One region of the Streptomyces sp. NPDC059788 genome, then DNA from elsewhere that is predicted to be linked to it. Evidence: riboswitches for the same ligand, from Rfam matches in the RefSeq annotation. Region 1 holds a riboswitch; the other holds the start of a gene.

Region 1 (7,046 bases):
TCTGGCCCTGCGAGATCTCGAACTCGACCCGCTGACCCTCCTCAAGGGTGCGGTAACCGTCCATCTGGATCGCGCTGTAGTGGACGAAAACATCCGCACCACCGTCGACCGCGATGAAGCCGTACCCCTTCTCCGCGTTGAACCACTTGACGGTGCCCTGAGCCATGCCTAACTCCCCTATTACTGGCCCTTGCACAGGACCGCACTCCGCGGACCCGGGTCAGACCTCACCCCCCGACAGGAGGGGGTGTGCGCCGGAACGCGTCGACCGCCGCTGAATGTATCTGTCCAACTGCCCAGCGCAACAGGTCAGTCGGACGAGAATTCCGCTTGCGAACAATCGCAATTAAGCGGATAAAAGCCCTTACTCCAGGGCAAGTCGGGCCGGGCAAAGCTCACCAACGCGACAAATCATGTCCACACTTCGCGCACAACTTGCCGGGGTCTCATATGCGTTCGGCACGCGCTGGACGAGGGATCGCCTCAACTGTATCGCCTTTAACAACACGGAATCGCCCCGTCCGCATCGTGGCGGACGGGGCGATTCCAGCCGTTCGACCCCACAAGGGCCGAAAAAGATCCTCTACGGCGTCCCGGCGCTCAGCAGCCGCCGGCCACCGCCGGAATGATCGAGACGCCCGCGCCGTCCGGCGTCGGCGTCGCCAGGCCCTGCTCGAAGCGCACGTCGTCGTCGTTGACGTAGACGTTCACGAAGCGGCGCAGCTTGCCGGTGTCGTCCAGGACGCGGGCCGCGATGCCCGCGTGGTTCTTCTCCAGGTCCTGGATGACCTCGGAGAGGGTCGCGCCCTCGGCGGCGACCTCGGCCCGGCCTCCGGTGTAGGTGCGCAGGATGGTCGGGATGCGGACGTTGACGCTCATGGTGTTCTGCCTTCCAGCTTGCGGGAGGTGTACGTAGGGGCAGGCGCGGACCGGGGGCGTACCGGCGCGCGGGGTTGCGCGCGGCCGCGTGCGGGCGGGTGCCGCGTACGGGCGGGTACGGCCGCGCGCGGCGGTCAGCCGGCCAGACCGGCGGCGCGGAACGCGTCCAGGCTCGGCCGGATCGTGGCCGTGGGCCCGGTGGTCGGCGCGACCGCGTCCAGCGTCTTGAGCCCGTCGCCGGTGTTCAGCACGACGGTGGTCAGCGCCGGGTCGAGCAGACCGTCCTCGATCAGCTTCTTCGTCACGCCCACGGTCACGCCGCCGGCGGTCTCGGCGAAGATGCCTTCGGTACGGGCCAGCAGCTTGATCGCGTCGACCACCTGCGCGTCGTTGACGTCCTCGACCGCGCCGCCGGTGCGCCGGGCGATGTCGAGCACGTACGGACCGTCGGCCGGGTTGCCGATGGCCAGCGACTTCGCGATGGTGTCGGGCTTCTGCGGCCGTACGACGTCGTGACCGGCCTTGAAGGCGGTGGAGACCGGCGAGCAGCCCTCGGCCTGGGCGCCGAAGATCTTGTACGGCTTGTCCTCGACCAGCCCGAGCGCGATCAGCTCCTTCAGCCCCTTGTCGATCTTCGTGAGCTGGGAGCCGGAGGCGATCGGGATGACGATCTGGTCCGGCAGCTTCCAGCCGAGCTGCTCGCAGATCTCGTAGGCGAGGGTCTTGGAGCCCTCGCCGTAGTACGGGCGCAGGTTGACGTTGACGAAGCCCCAGCCCTCGCCGAGCGGATCGCCGATCAGCTCCGAGCAGAAGCGGTTGACGTCGTCGTAGTTGCCCTCGATGCCGACCAGCTCGCCGCCGTACACCGCGGCCATGACGACCTTGCCCGCCTCCAGGTCGTGCGGGATGAACACACAGGAGCGGAAGCCCGCGCGCGCCGCCGCGGCGCCGACCGCGCCCGCGAGGTTGCCGGTGGAGGAGCAGGACAGGGTGGTGAAGCCGAAGGCGCGGGCGGCCTCGACGGCGATGGCGACGACGCGGTCCTTGAAGGAGTGCGTCGGGTTGCCGGAGTCGTCCTTGACGTAGAGGCCGCCGGTGACGCCCAGCTCGCGGGCCAGGTTGTCGGCCTTGACCAGCTTGGTCAGGCCGGGGTTCAGGTTGGGCTTGTCCGCGACGTCGGCCGGTACGGGCAGCAGCGGCGCGTAACGCCAGATGCTGTTGGGGCCCGCCTCGATCCGCTTGCGCAGGCCCTCGGGGTCGCCGGCCGGCAGGTCGTACGCCACCTCCAGCGGTCCGAAACAGGACGCGCAGGCGAAGATCGGGCCGAGCTCGAAGCGCTCGCCGCACTCGCGGCAGGACAGCGCGGCGGCCGGGCCCAGGGAAACGGTGGCGGAAGTGGTGCTTTCAACGGATTGCACAGCCATGGAGGCGAGGCCCTTTCTCCTCATCTTCCTCGCGGCGCATCTCGCCACGAGACGGAATTGGCACCTTCCCTAGCCGGGAGCCTCGCGGGCCGCACGTGACGCGCGGCGACGGAGACCGGCTGGAGGGTTGCCGGGGCTTCAACGGGCCGTATCCCTCTGCCCCTCTGGATGAGCGGTATGGCGCTGGGCCGGGGCCCAGGCGTTTGTCGCGCCGACCCCGGCATGTCCGGGGCGATCGCGTTGTTCAAGACTGTAGCCGAAGGGCCGGGCGGTTGAGACAGTCGTCCGCACCGCGAGATGGATCACATCGCTGGTCCGGGAACGAAGGAGACGCGCACGTGCTGGAAGAGGTGGAGCGCTGGCTGGCCAGTCGGTCCTGGTCGGCCGCCGACCGCCCGCTCGACCGGCTGCTGGCCGCCAAGCGCGAGACAGGGCAGACGGTCTCCGTCGTGCTGCCGGCGCTCGACGAGGAGGCGACGGTCGGCGCGATCGTCGAGGCGATCCGTACGGAGCTGATGACGCCGGCGGTGCCGCTCGTCGACGAGCTGGTGGTGCTGGACTCCGGGTCCACGGACGGTACGGCGAAGGTCGCGGCCGAGGCGGGCGCGCGGGTGGTCCACCGGGACGAGGTGCTGCCGCGGCTGCCCGCGCTGCCCGGCAAGGGCGAGGTGCTGTGGCGCTCACTGCTGGTCACCGGCGGTGACATCGTCTGCTTCGTCGACGCGGACCTGCGCGAGTTCTCCGCCGGATTCGTCTCCGGCATCGTCGGCCCGCTGCTTACCGACCCCGGCGTGCAGTTCGTCAAGGGCATGTACGACCGTCCGCTGGGCGAGGCGGCGGGCCAGGGCGGCCGGGTCACCGAGCTGGTCGCCCGGCCGCTGCTGAACCTGCACTGGCCGCAGCTCGCCGGGTTCGTGCAGCCGCTGGGCGGGGAGTACGCGGCCCGCCGGTCGCTGCTGGAGCGGCTGCCGTTCCCGGTGGGGTACGGCGTGGAGCTGGGCCTGCTGGTCGACGCGCTGCACACGGCCGGTCTGGACGCACTGGCGCAGGTCGACGTCGGGGTGCGCAAGCACCGCCACCAGAGCGGCCAGGCGCTCGGCAGGATGGCCGCGGCGATCTACCGCACCGCGCAGCTGCGGCTGGCCCGCGGCCACCTGGTGCGCCCGCGGCTGACCCAGTTCGAGCGCGGCGAGGCCGGTTTCGTGGCCCGCACCACGGACGTGGACACCGAGGAGCGGCCGCCGATGGCGGAGATACCGGAGTACGCGGAGCGCCGCGCCGCCTGACGGCGGGCCCAGGCGTCTCCGAAACCGTGACGTTCCGCCTCTCCCGCGCACGTTTGAGCGCAGGGGCGGCGGGCTAGTCTCGCAACATGGTCTCCGAGCGTTCTGGTGCCCAGGTTCTCGTCGCGTCCAACCGCGGCCCGGTCTCGTACGCGAAGGGGGAGGACGGCGCGCTGACCGCCAAGCGCGGCGGTGGTGGGCTGGTCTCCGGGCTCTCCGCCATCGGCCCGGACGCCGGAGCGGTGTGGGTGTGCGCCGCTCTCGGGGACGGCGACCGCGAGGCCGCCCGGCGCGGCGGCGGCCATCTGGACCCCGCCGACACGGGCGGCCAGCACGTACGCATGCTGGACATCCCCGCCGACGTCTTCACCGACGCCTACAACGGCGTCGCGAACTCGGTGCTCTGGTTCGTCCACCACATGCTCTACCAGACGCCGCTGGAGCCCTCCTTCGACGACGGGTTCCGCGCGCAGTGGGCGTCGTACGAGGCGTACAACGCGGCCTTCGCGGACGCGCTCGCCGACGAGGCCGCGCCCGGCGCCGTGGTGCTCGTGCAGGACTACCACCTGACGCTGGTGCCGGGCTTGCTCCGCGCCCGCCGCCCCGACCTGCGCATCGGGCACTTCTCGCACACGCCGTGGGCGCCCGCCGACTACTTCCGGATGCTGCCGGACGACGTGGCCGGGGCGGTGCTGCGCGGGATGCTGGGCGGTGACCGGGCCGCGTTCCTCACGCGGCGCTGGGCCGACGCGTTCGCGGACTGCTGCGCCGCCGTGCTGGGCGCCGAGGTGACGCGCGGCGAGGACGGCGGGCCGAGCGTCACGCACGAGGGCCGTACGACCCGGCTGGGTGTGCACGGTCTGGGCGCCGACGCGGAGTTCCTGCGGGAGCGGGCGCACCGCCCGGACGTGGACGAGCGGCTGGCGGCGCTGCGCGAGCAGATCGGCGGCGAGGACCGCAGGACGATCGTCCGGGTGGACCGTACGGAGCTGTCGAAGAACATCGTGCGCGGGCTGCGCGCCTACCGGGCGCTGCTCACCGGACACCCCGAGTGGCGCGAGCGCGTCGTGCACGTCGCGTTCGCCTATCCGTCCCGGCAGGACCTGGAGGTCTACCGCGCGTACACCGCCGAGGTCGGGCGGCTGGCCGAGGAGATCAACGCCGAGTTCGGCACGCCGGGCTGGCAGCCGGTCGTGCTGCACGTGAAGGACGACTTCGCGCGGTCGCTGGCCGCCTACCGGATCGCCGACGTGGCGCTGGTCAACCCGATCAGGGACGGCATGAACCTGGTCGCCAAGGAGGTCCCGGTGATCTCGGAGGCGGGCTGCGCGCTGGTGCTGTCCCGGGAGGCCGGGGCGTACGCGGAGCTGGCCGACGACGCGGTCTGCGTCAATCCGTACGACGTCTCGGGCACCGCCCGCGCCCTGCACGAGGCGCTGTCCATGGAGGACGGCGAGCGGGCCGAGCGCACGAAGCGGCTGGCCGCGGCGGCCACCGCGCTGCCGCCGGACCGGTGGTTCCTCCAGCAGCTGCGGGCGCTGGAGCAGTAGCGGGACGGGCCGGCCCGCCGGGGGCGCGCCCCTCAGGCGGGCGGCACGCCGAGCCGGTCCGCGAGGCCGTGCAGCAGCGAGACGACGCCCGCCGGGCCGTCGACGACGAGGTCCGCCCGGCCGGCCAGCTCGGCGACCTCCGCGCTGCCGCTGCACACCAGCGTCCCGGCCAGACCGTCCGAGCGCAGTTTGTCCACGGCGGAGTAGGCGGCGAGGTCGCCGAGGTCGTCGCCCCCGTACAGGACGGTGGTGGCGCCGGTCTCGCGTACGTACTCGGCGAGCGCGACGCCCTTGTCCATGCCGGGCGGGCGCAGTTCGAGGACGTAGCGGCCCGGTTCGACGATGAGGCCGTGCCGTTCGGCGAGCGCGTACAGGGGCTCGCGCAGCAGCTCGAAGGCGGCCTGCGGGTCCTCGGCGCGGCGGGTGTGCACGGCGATGGCGCGGCCCTTGTCCTCCACCCACGAGTCGCGCCAGGCGCCCAGTTTGTCCAGGACGCCGGGGAGTTCGGCCTGTACGGCGGCGACGCCGGGGGGCGGCGCGGGGGCCCGTACCGTGCCGGTGACCGCGTCCCAGCGCTCGGCGCCGTAACCACCGAGGACCACGAGCCGTTGCAGGCCCGCCGCGTCCGCGAAGCCGCCGAGGCGGACCGCGACGCCGGCCGGGCGGCCGGTGATGACCACCAGCGAGCGCAGCAGCGGCGCGAGGCGGGACAGCGCGGCCACGGCGCCGGGGTGGGCGCGGGCCTTCTCGGGGTCGGGCACGATGTCGGCGAGCGTGCCGTCGAAGTCAAGAGCGATCACGGCGCTGCCGGGGCTGTCCAGCAGCGCGGCGAGGCCGTCCCGGCCCGCTTCGGTGACCGGCGTCGGCAAGGAGTTCGGGGGGCTGCCCATGGCGACGACATTACCGGGCGCGCGCGGGAGCGTGCCGGGCGTACGGACGCATCGGCGCACCACTGCGCCGCGGGCGGTCCGCGCGGGCCTGCCGGGCGCTCAGCGGCGGCTGCGCCGGGCCTCGCGGACGCGGCGCAGCCGGTTGACCGTGACGGGGTCGTGAGCGAGCGCGCGCGGGTCGTCCAGCAGCGCGTTCAGCAGCTGGTAGTAGCGGGTCGGTGAGATGCCGAGCCGCTCGCGGATGACCCGCTCCTTGGTGCCCGGGCGCGGCCAGGAGCGGCGCTCGACGCCGAGCACCGCCTCGTCCTGGGGGGACAGCGCTCCGGTGCCACCGCCTCCGGTGCCACCGTCGGTGCCGTCGCTCGTCATCATCCGTCCACGATAAGGCCGCGGTACGACAATCCCGCGCCCGTCCCCCGGCCGTCCCCGCCGCTCCCCCGCCGTTGCCCGGCGGCGGTCACTTGCCGGTGTTGTCCGCCTCGCTCGCCGCGTTCTGGATGTCGCTGAGCACGCCGGCCGGGTTGCCGTTGGCGCCCACCGCGGTGCCCATCTTCGCCTTGACGGTCTTGCTGACCATCGGCCAGGAGGTCTTGTCAGCGGGGTAGAACTCGGCGCTGCCCAGCTGGCGCAGGAAGCTGTGCAGCTTGGCGTACTTGTTGTCGGCGAGCATCGCGTGGGACCCGGAGGTGGTGACGGGCAGCAGCCCGTACTCGCCGGAGAAGTCCATGACGTTCTTCTCGTTGTAGACGAAGTCCAGGAACTTGCCGACCTGGTTGCGGTGACCGTTCTTCTTGAACGCCGTCATCCAGTCGGCGACGCCCATGGTCGCCTTGGCCTTGCCGGAGGGGCCGGGCAGTTCGACGGTGCCGTAGTCGATGCCCTTGGCCTCGGCCTGCTTCATCAGGGTGGGGTGGCCGTTGAGCATGCCGACGTCGCCGGCCGCGAAGGCGTTGAAGGCGTCCTGGCGGTTGAGCTTGGCCGGGTCGGAGCCGGTCAGCCCCGCGCCGACCAGGTCCTTCT
Region 2 (7,046 bases), on a different contig from region 1:
ACCCAGCCCTCCGGGCGCAGCACATAGGCCGCCGCCGCCACATCGAGCGGGTCGGCGGCGGCGGGCGGGGTGCCGCTGTCCAGCGCCTCGGCCAGTTCCGGCTGGGCCTCGCGGAGCCGGCCCGCGATCCGCTGCCGGAAGACCGCGTCGTTCTCCAGCGCCGCGGCCATCGCGTTGCCCGCGAACTTGGCCCGGCGGCTGGGGGTGAACCGGGCGTACTGCCGCAGCGGCGGCGGAAGTTCGGCGACCGTCAGGCCGCCGAAGGACTCCGCCGTGAGCGCCACGACGCGGCGCCGCACGCCCTCGGGCAACGGACGGTCGAGCACCTCGTCCGCCTCGGCCGCACCGGCCTCGGCATCGTGCTCCGCCCCCGCAGGCCCTTCTGGACGCTCCACCACTGCTGCATCGCTCCGATCTCAGGCGCTCGACTCAGGCGCTCGCGCCCGGCCGGTCGACCAGCTCGATCTGGTCGACCGCGTTGCACCAGCGGCAGCGCACGGACTCGATGCTCTCACTGAGCACCTCGCGTTCCTCCACCTTCGGCTCCCCGGCGAGGTCGAGGTGCAGGTACTCCACGACCTCGGAGCGGCGGGTCACGTCGAAGCGCGTCAGATTGCCGCACAGCGTGCAGCGCCACCGGGTCCCGTCCGTCGGCATCGGAACAGCCATGGTGTGGTCCTCTTTCGTCGCTCGGGCGAGCGGGGCTCGTGCTGTCGTTCGGGGACTTCCCGCGGTGCGCCGTCGGACTGCGGAAGTACGCGGGGTACTGCCCGTTACCCTACGGCCTGACGCCCGTACGGCGTGGGCCCCGCCCGGGAGGCGGGACGCGGCGAGGCGCTCTGTCCCGATTGCCCCCATTGAGCCATGATCACTTCATGACGGCCCCGCCCCTGAAGCCCCGGACGCCCCGCGCCCGCCCGGCGCTGACCGTGTTCTCCCACATGACGAACGTCCTGATCGCCCTGTGCTGCGTGGTCTTCGTCATCGGACCGGCCTCGGGGCTGAACGGCATATACGGCACCGGCGACGCCGTCGTCCAGGCACAGACCGCCCACTTCGAACGCTGGGGCGTCATCCCGCGCGACCTGTGGAGCGGCTCCCCGCGCGCGCTGCTCACCCCGCTGACCGCCCTGTTCGTGCACGGCAGCTGGCTGCACCTGCTGGGCAACGTCCTGTTCCTGTACGTCTTCGGAGGCATGGCCGAGGCCCGCATGGGGCGCCTGCCGTTCACCCTCTTCTACCTCGTGACCGGCTACCTGGCGCTGCTGGGCTACGCGGCCGCGCACGCCTCGTCCGGCCAGACCCTGGTCGGCGCCTCCGGGGCGATCTCCGGCGTGCTGGGGGCGTTCCTGTTCCTCTTCCCCAAGGCCCGGGTCACCAGCATCTTCCCGTTCCTCTTCTTCCTGCCGCTGCGCTTCCCGGCGTGGATCGTGCTGCTGTTCTGGTTCGTCCTCCAGTGGATCGCCGCACAGCGCGACCCCGCCACCCCGGGCGTGGCCTACCTCGCCCACGTCGTCGGCTTCGCCACCGGCTTCCTGTACGCCTGGGTGCGGTACCGGCCGAGCCCCTGTCCGCCCGGGGCGAGCGGCGCGCCCCCCGGTAGTGTGGGGTGCGCCGGAACGGCGAAGCAGCAGGCGGCCGAGGGAGAGAGCCAACCGTGATCACTTCGATCGTGCTCATCAAGACCAGCGTGGACCAGATCCCGGAGATCGCGGAGAAGATCGCCGCGCTGGAGGGCGTCAGCGAGGTCTACTCGGTCACCGGTGCGCACGACCTGATCGCGATGGTGCGGGTGGCCGAGCACGACGACCTGGCGGACGTCATCCCCGGCCGGATCAGCAAGGTGCCGGGCGTGGCCTCCACCGAGACGCACATCGCGTTCCGTACGTACTCCCAGCACGACCTGGAAGCGGCCTTCGCGATCGGCCTGGACGCCTGACCCCGGCCACCCTCGCGTACGGCACCCGCGCCGCGGCGCCCGGACAGCGGAGCGCCGCGGCGGGGCGGACCAGTGGGACTACGCCGCGGTGTCCGGCACGCAGCGTCCGTCCTCGGTGCGGTAGCTCCACCGCGCACCGTCGGTGACCAGCTCCTTGACGGCCCGTACGAAGCGGTCCACGTGCTCGTCGGGGGTGCCGGCCCCGAAACTCACCCGGATGGCGTTCAGCGACTTCTCCCCCGGCGCCCCCTCGGGCGCGCCGCACGCGCCGGGGTCCTGCGACTCGGCGCCGAGCAGGGTCCGTACGAGCGGGTGCGCGCAGAACAGCCCGTCGCGCACGCCGATCCCGTACTCCGCCGAGAGCGCCGCCGCGAAGTGCGAGCTGTTCCAGCCCTCGACGACGAAGGACAGCACGCCCACCCGCGGCGCGTCGTCCCCGAACAGCGACAGCACGGTGACCTCGGGCACCTCGGCGAGGCCCGCCCGTACCCGCTCGACCAGCCGCTGCTCGCGGGCGACCAGGCTCTCGAAGCCCGCCTCGGTGAGCGCCTTGCAGGCCGCGGCGATGGCGTAGACGCCGATGACGTTGGGTGAGCCGGCCTCGTGGCGGGCCGCGGTGGTGTGCCACTCGACGTCCACCCCGCCGTCGGCGCGGCGCGCGACCGTACGGCTGGCGCCGCCGCCCGCGAGGTACGGCTCCGCGCCCTGGAGCCAGTCCGCGCGCCCGGCGAGCACGCCCGCCCCGAAGGGCGCGTACAGCTTGTGCCCGGAGAAGGCCACCCAGTCGACGTCCAGCTCCGCGATGTCGACCGGGTGGTGCGGGGCGAGCTGGGCGGCGTCCAGCACGATCCGCGCGCCGTGCGCGTGCGCCGCGGCGGCCAGTTCCCGTACGGGCCACAGCTCACCGGTCACGTTGGAAGCGCCCGTCACACAGACCAGAGCGTTGCTGTACGGCTCGCGCTCCGCGAGCGCCCGCTCCAGCGTGTCCACCGCCTGCCCCGGCGTGCGCGGCGCGTCGAGGTACGTCACCTCGACGTCCGCGCGCTGCTCCCAGGGCAGCAGCGACGCGTGGTGCTCGGTCTCGAACACGAAGACCCGGGTGTCCGCGGGCAGGACCGCGGCCAGCAGGTTGAGCGAATCGGTCGTCGAGCGGGTGAAGACCACCTGGTCTTCCTCCCGGCAGCCGAGGAAACCGGCGACCGACGCGCGGCTGTTCTCGAACAGGTCGGTGGACAGCTGCGAGAGGTAGCCCGCCCCGCGGTGCACGCTGCCGTAGTACGGGGCGTACGCGGCCACGTCGTCCCAGACGCGCTGGAGCGCCGGGGCGCTGGCGGCGATGTCCAGCGCCGCGTACTCGACCTCGCCGCCGGTGACGAGCGGGACCAGGACGTCCCGGCCGAGCACGGGCAGCGGGGCCGAGACGGCGGCATCGGTGGCGACAGCGGAAACAGGCATGGCGAACTCCCATGAGGGCAGGGCGAATTCGCTGCGGGGCGCGCACGCCGAAGCGGGGCCGGCCGACAGCGGTGAAAGGAAAAAGGGGGTGCGGAAAAGGGGCCCGTACGGCCCTAACGCATTCGCTGCATCATGAGAGATCTCCCTCAAGGACCAGGATCCCTGGCACGAGGGATCCGCGCTTGCCGCAGACCTCGCTGCCTGCGGCCTGGTCATCACCCGGGGCACCCCGCCACGGACGGAGGGTTGCCGGACAGCGGGCCGGGGCCGTAGTCGCTGTCACTCGTGACCTGGGCAGAATCATGCCACACGATCGAAGACGCGCAAGGCCCGGTCCGTATCCCGGACCGAGCCCTGCGTCACACCACCGCCGCTCTCAGGCGTTGCTGGCCGCCACCCACCGCTCCAGCGCCCGGCGGGCCGCGCCCGAGTCGATCGCCTCGGCGGCCTTGGCGATGCCCGCCGCGATCTGCTCGGTCAGCGGCGCCGCGGTCGGCTCCAGGGCCACCAGGGCCGCCGCCGAGTTGAGCAGCACCGCGTCGCGCACCGGCCCGGTCTCGCCGCCCAGCAGACGGCGGGCCACGTCCGCGTTGTACGAGGCGTCGGCGCCGCGCAGTGCCTCCACGGGCACCAGGCCGATGCCCACGTCCCGCGGGTCGAAGGTCTCCTCGCGTACGCCGCCGTCCCGGACGACCCAGACCTTCGACGTGGCCGTGGTCGTCAGCTCGTCCAGTCCGTCGTCGCCGCGGAAGACCAGCGCGCTGGAGCCGCGTTCGGCCAGCACGCCGGCCAGGATCGGCGCCATCCGCGCGTCGGCGACGCCGGTGGCCTGGGCGCGTACCTTCGCCGGGTTGGTCAGCGGGCCCAGCACGTTGAAGGTCGTACGGATGCCCAGCTCGCGCCGCGCGGGCGCCACGTGCCGCAGCGACGGGTGGAACTTGACCGCGAAGCAGAAGGTGATCCCGGCCTCCTCGGCGACCTCGACGACCCGGCGCGGGGTCAGGTCCAGGTTCACGCCCAGCTTCTCCAGCACGTCGGACGCGCCGCTGGCCGACGAGGCGGCGCGGTTGCCGTGCTTGACGACCTTCGCGCCGGTGCCGGCCACCACGATCGAGGACATCGTGGAGATGTTGACGGTCTTGGCGCCGTCGCCGCCGGTGCCCACGATGTCCACGCTCGGGCCCGGCACCTCGATGAGGTTGGCGTGCGCGTACATGGCCCGTACGAGACCGGAGATCTCCGCGACGGTCTCGCCCTTGGCCCGCAGCGCCACCGCGAACCCGGCGATCTGCGCGTCGCTGGCCTGGCCGCGCATGATCCGGTCCATCGCCCACGCGGTGTCGTCGGCGCCCAGGTCACGGCCCTGGAGGAGGGCGTCCAGCACACCCGGCCAGGTCTGGGCCGCCACGCTGTCGCCGCCATTCGGGGTCGCAACGTTCATGGTCCACACTCCTGGATTCGTGTCCTGCTGGTGCCGAAACCCTATCCGGCGCCGTGCCATGCCGAAGGGCCCCGTCCGATGTACGGAGGGGGCCCTCTGGGTGGCGTACTTACGCGGTGGTGCAGCCGTGCTTCACACGGCGGGGATCAGTGGTGGCCGTGGCCGCTGGTGATCTCCTTGTACTCCTCCGGGGTCGGCTTCGGGATGACGTTGTCCTCGCCGTAGTAGCCCTTGGAGAGCTTGGCGCGGAGCTTGGTCGTCCGCTTGACCTTCCGCTCGACACCGTTCTCGTCGACCTCCGGGCCGATCTCGAACACCTTGGGCTGCTCGTGCTGGGTGAGCGTGTGCAGCTGCTCCTGGTTGAGCGGCTCGTGCACCTCGATGAACTCACCGTGCGGCAGCCGCTTGATGATGCCGGACTCGCGTCCGTGCAGCACCTTGTCGCGGTCCCGGCGCTGGAGGCCCAGGCAGATCCGCTTGGTGACGATGAAGGCCACCACCGGCCCGACGAAGAAGCCGATCCGGACGAACCAGGTCAGCGAGTTCAGCGACAGGTGGAAGTGGGTGGCCCACAGGTCGTTGCCGCCGCCGATCAGCATGATGAGGTAGGCGGTCAGCCAGGCCACACCGAAGCCGGTACGGGTCGGGGCGTTGCGCGGGCGGTCCAGGATGTGGTGCTCGCGCTTGTCGCCGGTGACCCAGGACTCGACGAACGGGTAGACCGCGATCGCCACCAGCACCAGCGGGAAGATCAGGATCGGGATCAGCACACCGAAGTTGATGGTGTGGCCCCAGATGTCCCACTCCCAGCCGGGCATCACTCGGACCAGACCCTCGGCGAAGCCCATGTACCAGTCGGGCTGGGCGCCGGTGGACACCTGGTCGGGCCGGTACGGGCCGATGGCCCACACCGGGTTGATGCTGGCGACCGCCGCGATCACCGAGATCACGCCGAAGACCAGGAAGAAGAAGCCTCCGGCCTTGGCCATGTAGACCGGCAGCAGCGGCATGCCGACGACGTTCTTGTTGGTCTTGCCGGCACCCGGGAACTGCGTGTGCTTGTGGTAGAAGACCAGGATCAGGTGCGCCACCAGCAGACCCAGCATGATGCCGGGCAGCAGCAGGACGTGCACCGTGAAGAACCTCGGGATGATGTCGTGCCCCGGGAACTCCCCGCCGAAGATGAACATCTGCAGGTACGAGCCGACCAGCGGCATCGCCAGGATGACGCCCTCGATGAAGCGGACGCCGGTGCCCGAGAGCAGGTCGTCCGGCAGCGAGTAGCCGGTGAAGCCGGTGAACATGCCCAGCACCAGCAGCAGGAAGCCGAACAGCCAGTTGACCTCGCGCGGCTTGCGGAAGGCGCCGGTGAAGAACACCCGCATCATGTGCACCATCATGCCGCCCAGGAAGACCAGGGCCGCCCAGTGGTGGATCTGCCGGATGAGCAGACCGCCGCGCACGTCGAAGCTGATGTCCAGCGTCGATTCGAACGCCTGCGTCATCCGGATGCCGTGCATGGGCACGTACGAGCCGTGGTAGGTCACCTCGGCCATGCTCGGGTGGAAGAACAGCGTCAGGTAGACGCCGGTCAGGATGATGATGATGAAGCTGTAGAGGCAGATCTCGCCCAGCATGAAGGACCAGTGGTCCGGGAAGATCTTGCGCATGTTGGACTTGGCGAGGCTGTAGATGCCCAGCCTGCCGTCCGCCCAGTCGGCGATCCGCTCGCCCCGCGGCGCCTGGCCGCGGCGCGTGGTGGTCGCGCTCGTCTCGTTACTCATCCGCGCTCCCAGAAGCTCGGGCCGACGGGCTCCGCGAAGTCGCTTACGGCTTCGAGGAAGCCGTCCTTCACCGTGATGTGCAGCTGCGGCAGGGCATGTCCGGCGGGGCCGAAGATGACGCGTCCGCCGTCGGACAGGTCGAAGGTCGACTGGTGGCAGGGACACAGCACGTGGTGCGTCTGCTGCTCGTACAGGCTGATCGGGCAACCCACGTGGGTGCAGATCTTCGAGTAGGCGACGATGCCCTCGTGCGACCAGTCCAGTTCCTGCTTGTCCTTGATGTTCTGCGGCTGGATCCGCACGATCATCAGGGCGTCCTTGGCGATCTTCTGGTTGAACTCGTGATCGTCCTCCTCCAGGCCCTCGGGCTTGGCGAAGGTCAGCGAGCCGACCGCGATGTCCTCGGGACGCAGCGGGAGGTTGGTCG

The links. Region 1 has a riboswitch for S-adenosylmethionine ahead of thrC (threonine synthase). Riboswitches for the same ligand answer to the same signal wherever they lie in the genome.
Region 2: it holds a riboswitch for S-adenosylmethionine, as region 1 does, so the genes downstream of both, ACFV57_RS29560 (aminotransferase class V-fold PLP-dependent enzyme) here and thrC (threonine synthase) in region 1, are expected to answer to the same signal.

What each region holds. Positions count from the first base shown of each region.
Region 1 is NZ_JBHWHY010000009.1:48,240-55,285, forward strand. Features, by position in the region: gene ACFV57_RS10205 (cold-shock protein) at 1-166, opposite strand, end outside; gene ACFV57_RS10210 (MoaD/ThiS family protein) at 601-879, opposite strand; gene thrC (threonine synthase) at 1,014-2,303, opposite strand; SAM riboswitch class I at 2,321-2,478, opposite strand; gene ACFV57_RS10220 (glucosyl-3-phosphoglycerate synthase) at 2,642-3,589, shown strand; gene ACFV57_RS10225 (trehalose-6-phosphate synthase) at 3,676-5,136, shown strand; gene otsB (trehalose-phosphatase) at 5,169-6,026, opposite strand; gene ACFV57_RS10235 (DUF3263 domain-containing protein) at 6,126-6,395, opposite strand; gene ACFV57_RS10240 (extracellular solute-binding protein) at 6,484-7,046, opposite strand, start outside.
Region 2 is NZ_JBHWHY010000038.1:45,231-52,276, forward strand. Features, by position in the region: gene ACFV57_RS29540 (NYN domain-containing protein) at 1-398, opposite strand, end outside; gene ACFV57_RS29545 (hypothetical protein) at 430-669, opposite strand; gene ACFV57_RS29550 (rhomboid family intramembrane serine protease) at 942-1,661, shown strand; gene ACFV57_RS29555 (Lrp/AsnC ligand binding domain-containing protein) at 1,658-1,939, shown strand; gene ACFV57_RS29560 (aminotransferase class V-fold PLP-dependent enzyme) at 2,018-3,394, opposite strand; SAM riboswitch class IV at 3,568-3,685, opposite strand; gene trpD (anthranilate phosphoribosyltransferase) at 3,771-4,835, opposite strand; gene ACFV57_RS29570 (cytochrome bc complex cytochrome b subunit) at 4,982-6,619, opposite strand; gene ACFV57_RS29575 (Rieske 2Fe-2S domain-containing protein) at 6,616-7,046, opposite strand, start outside.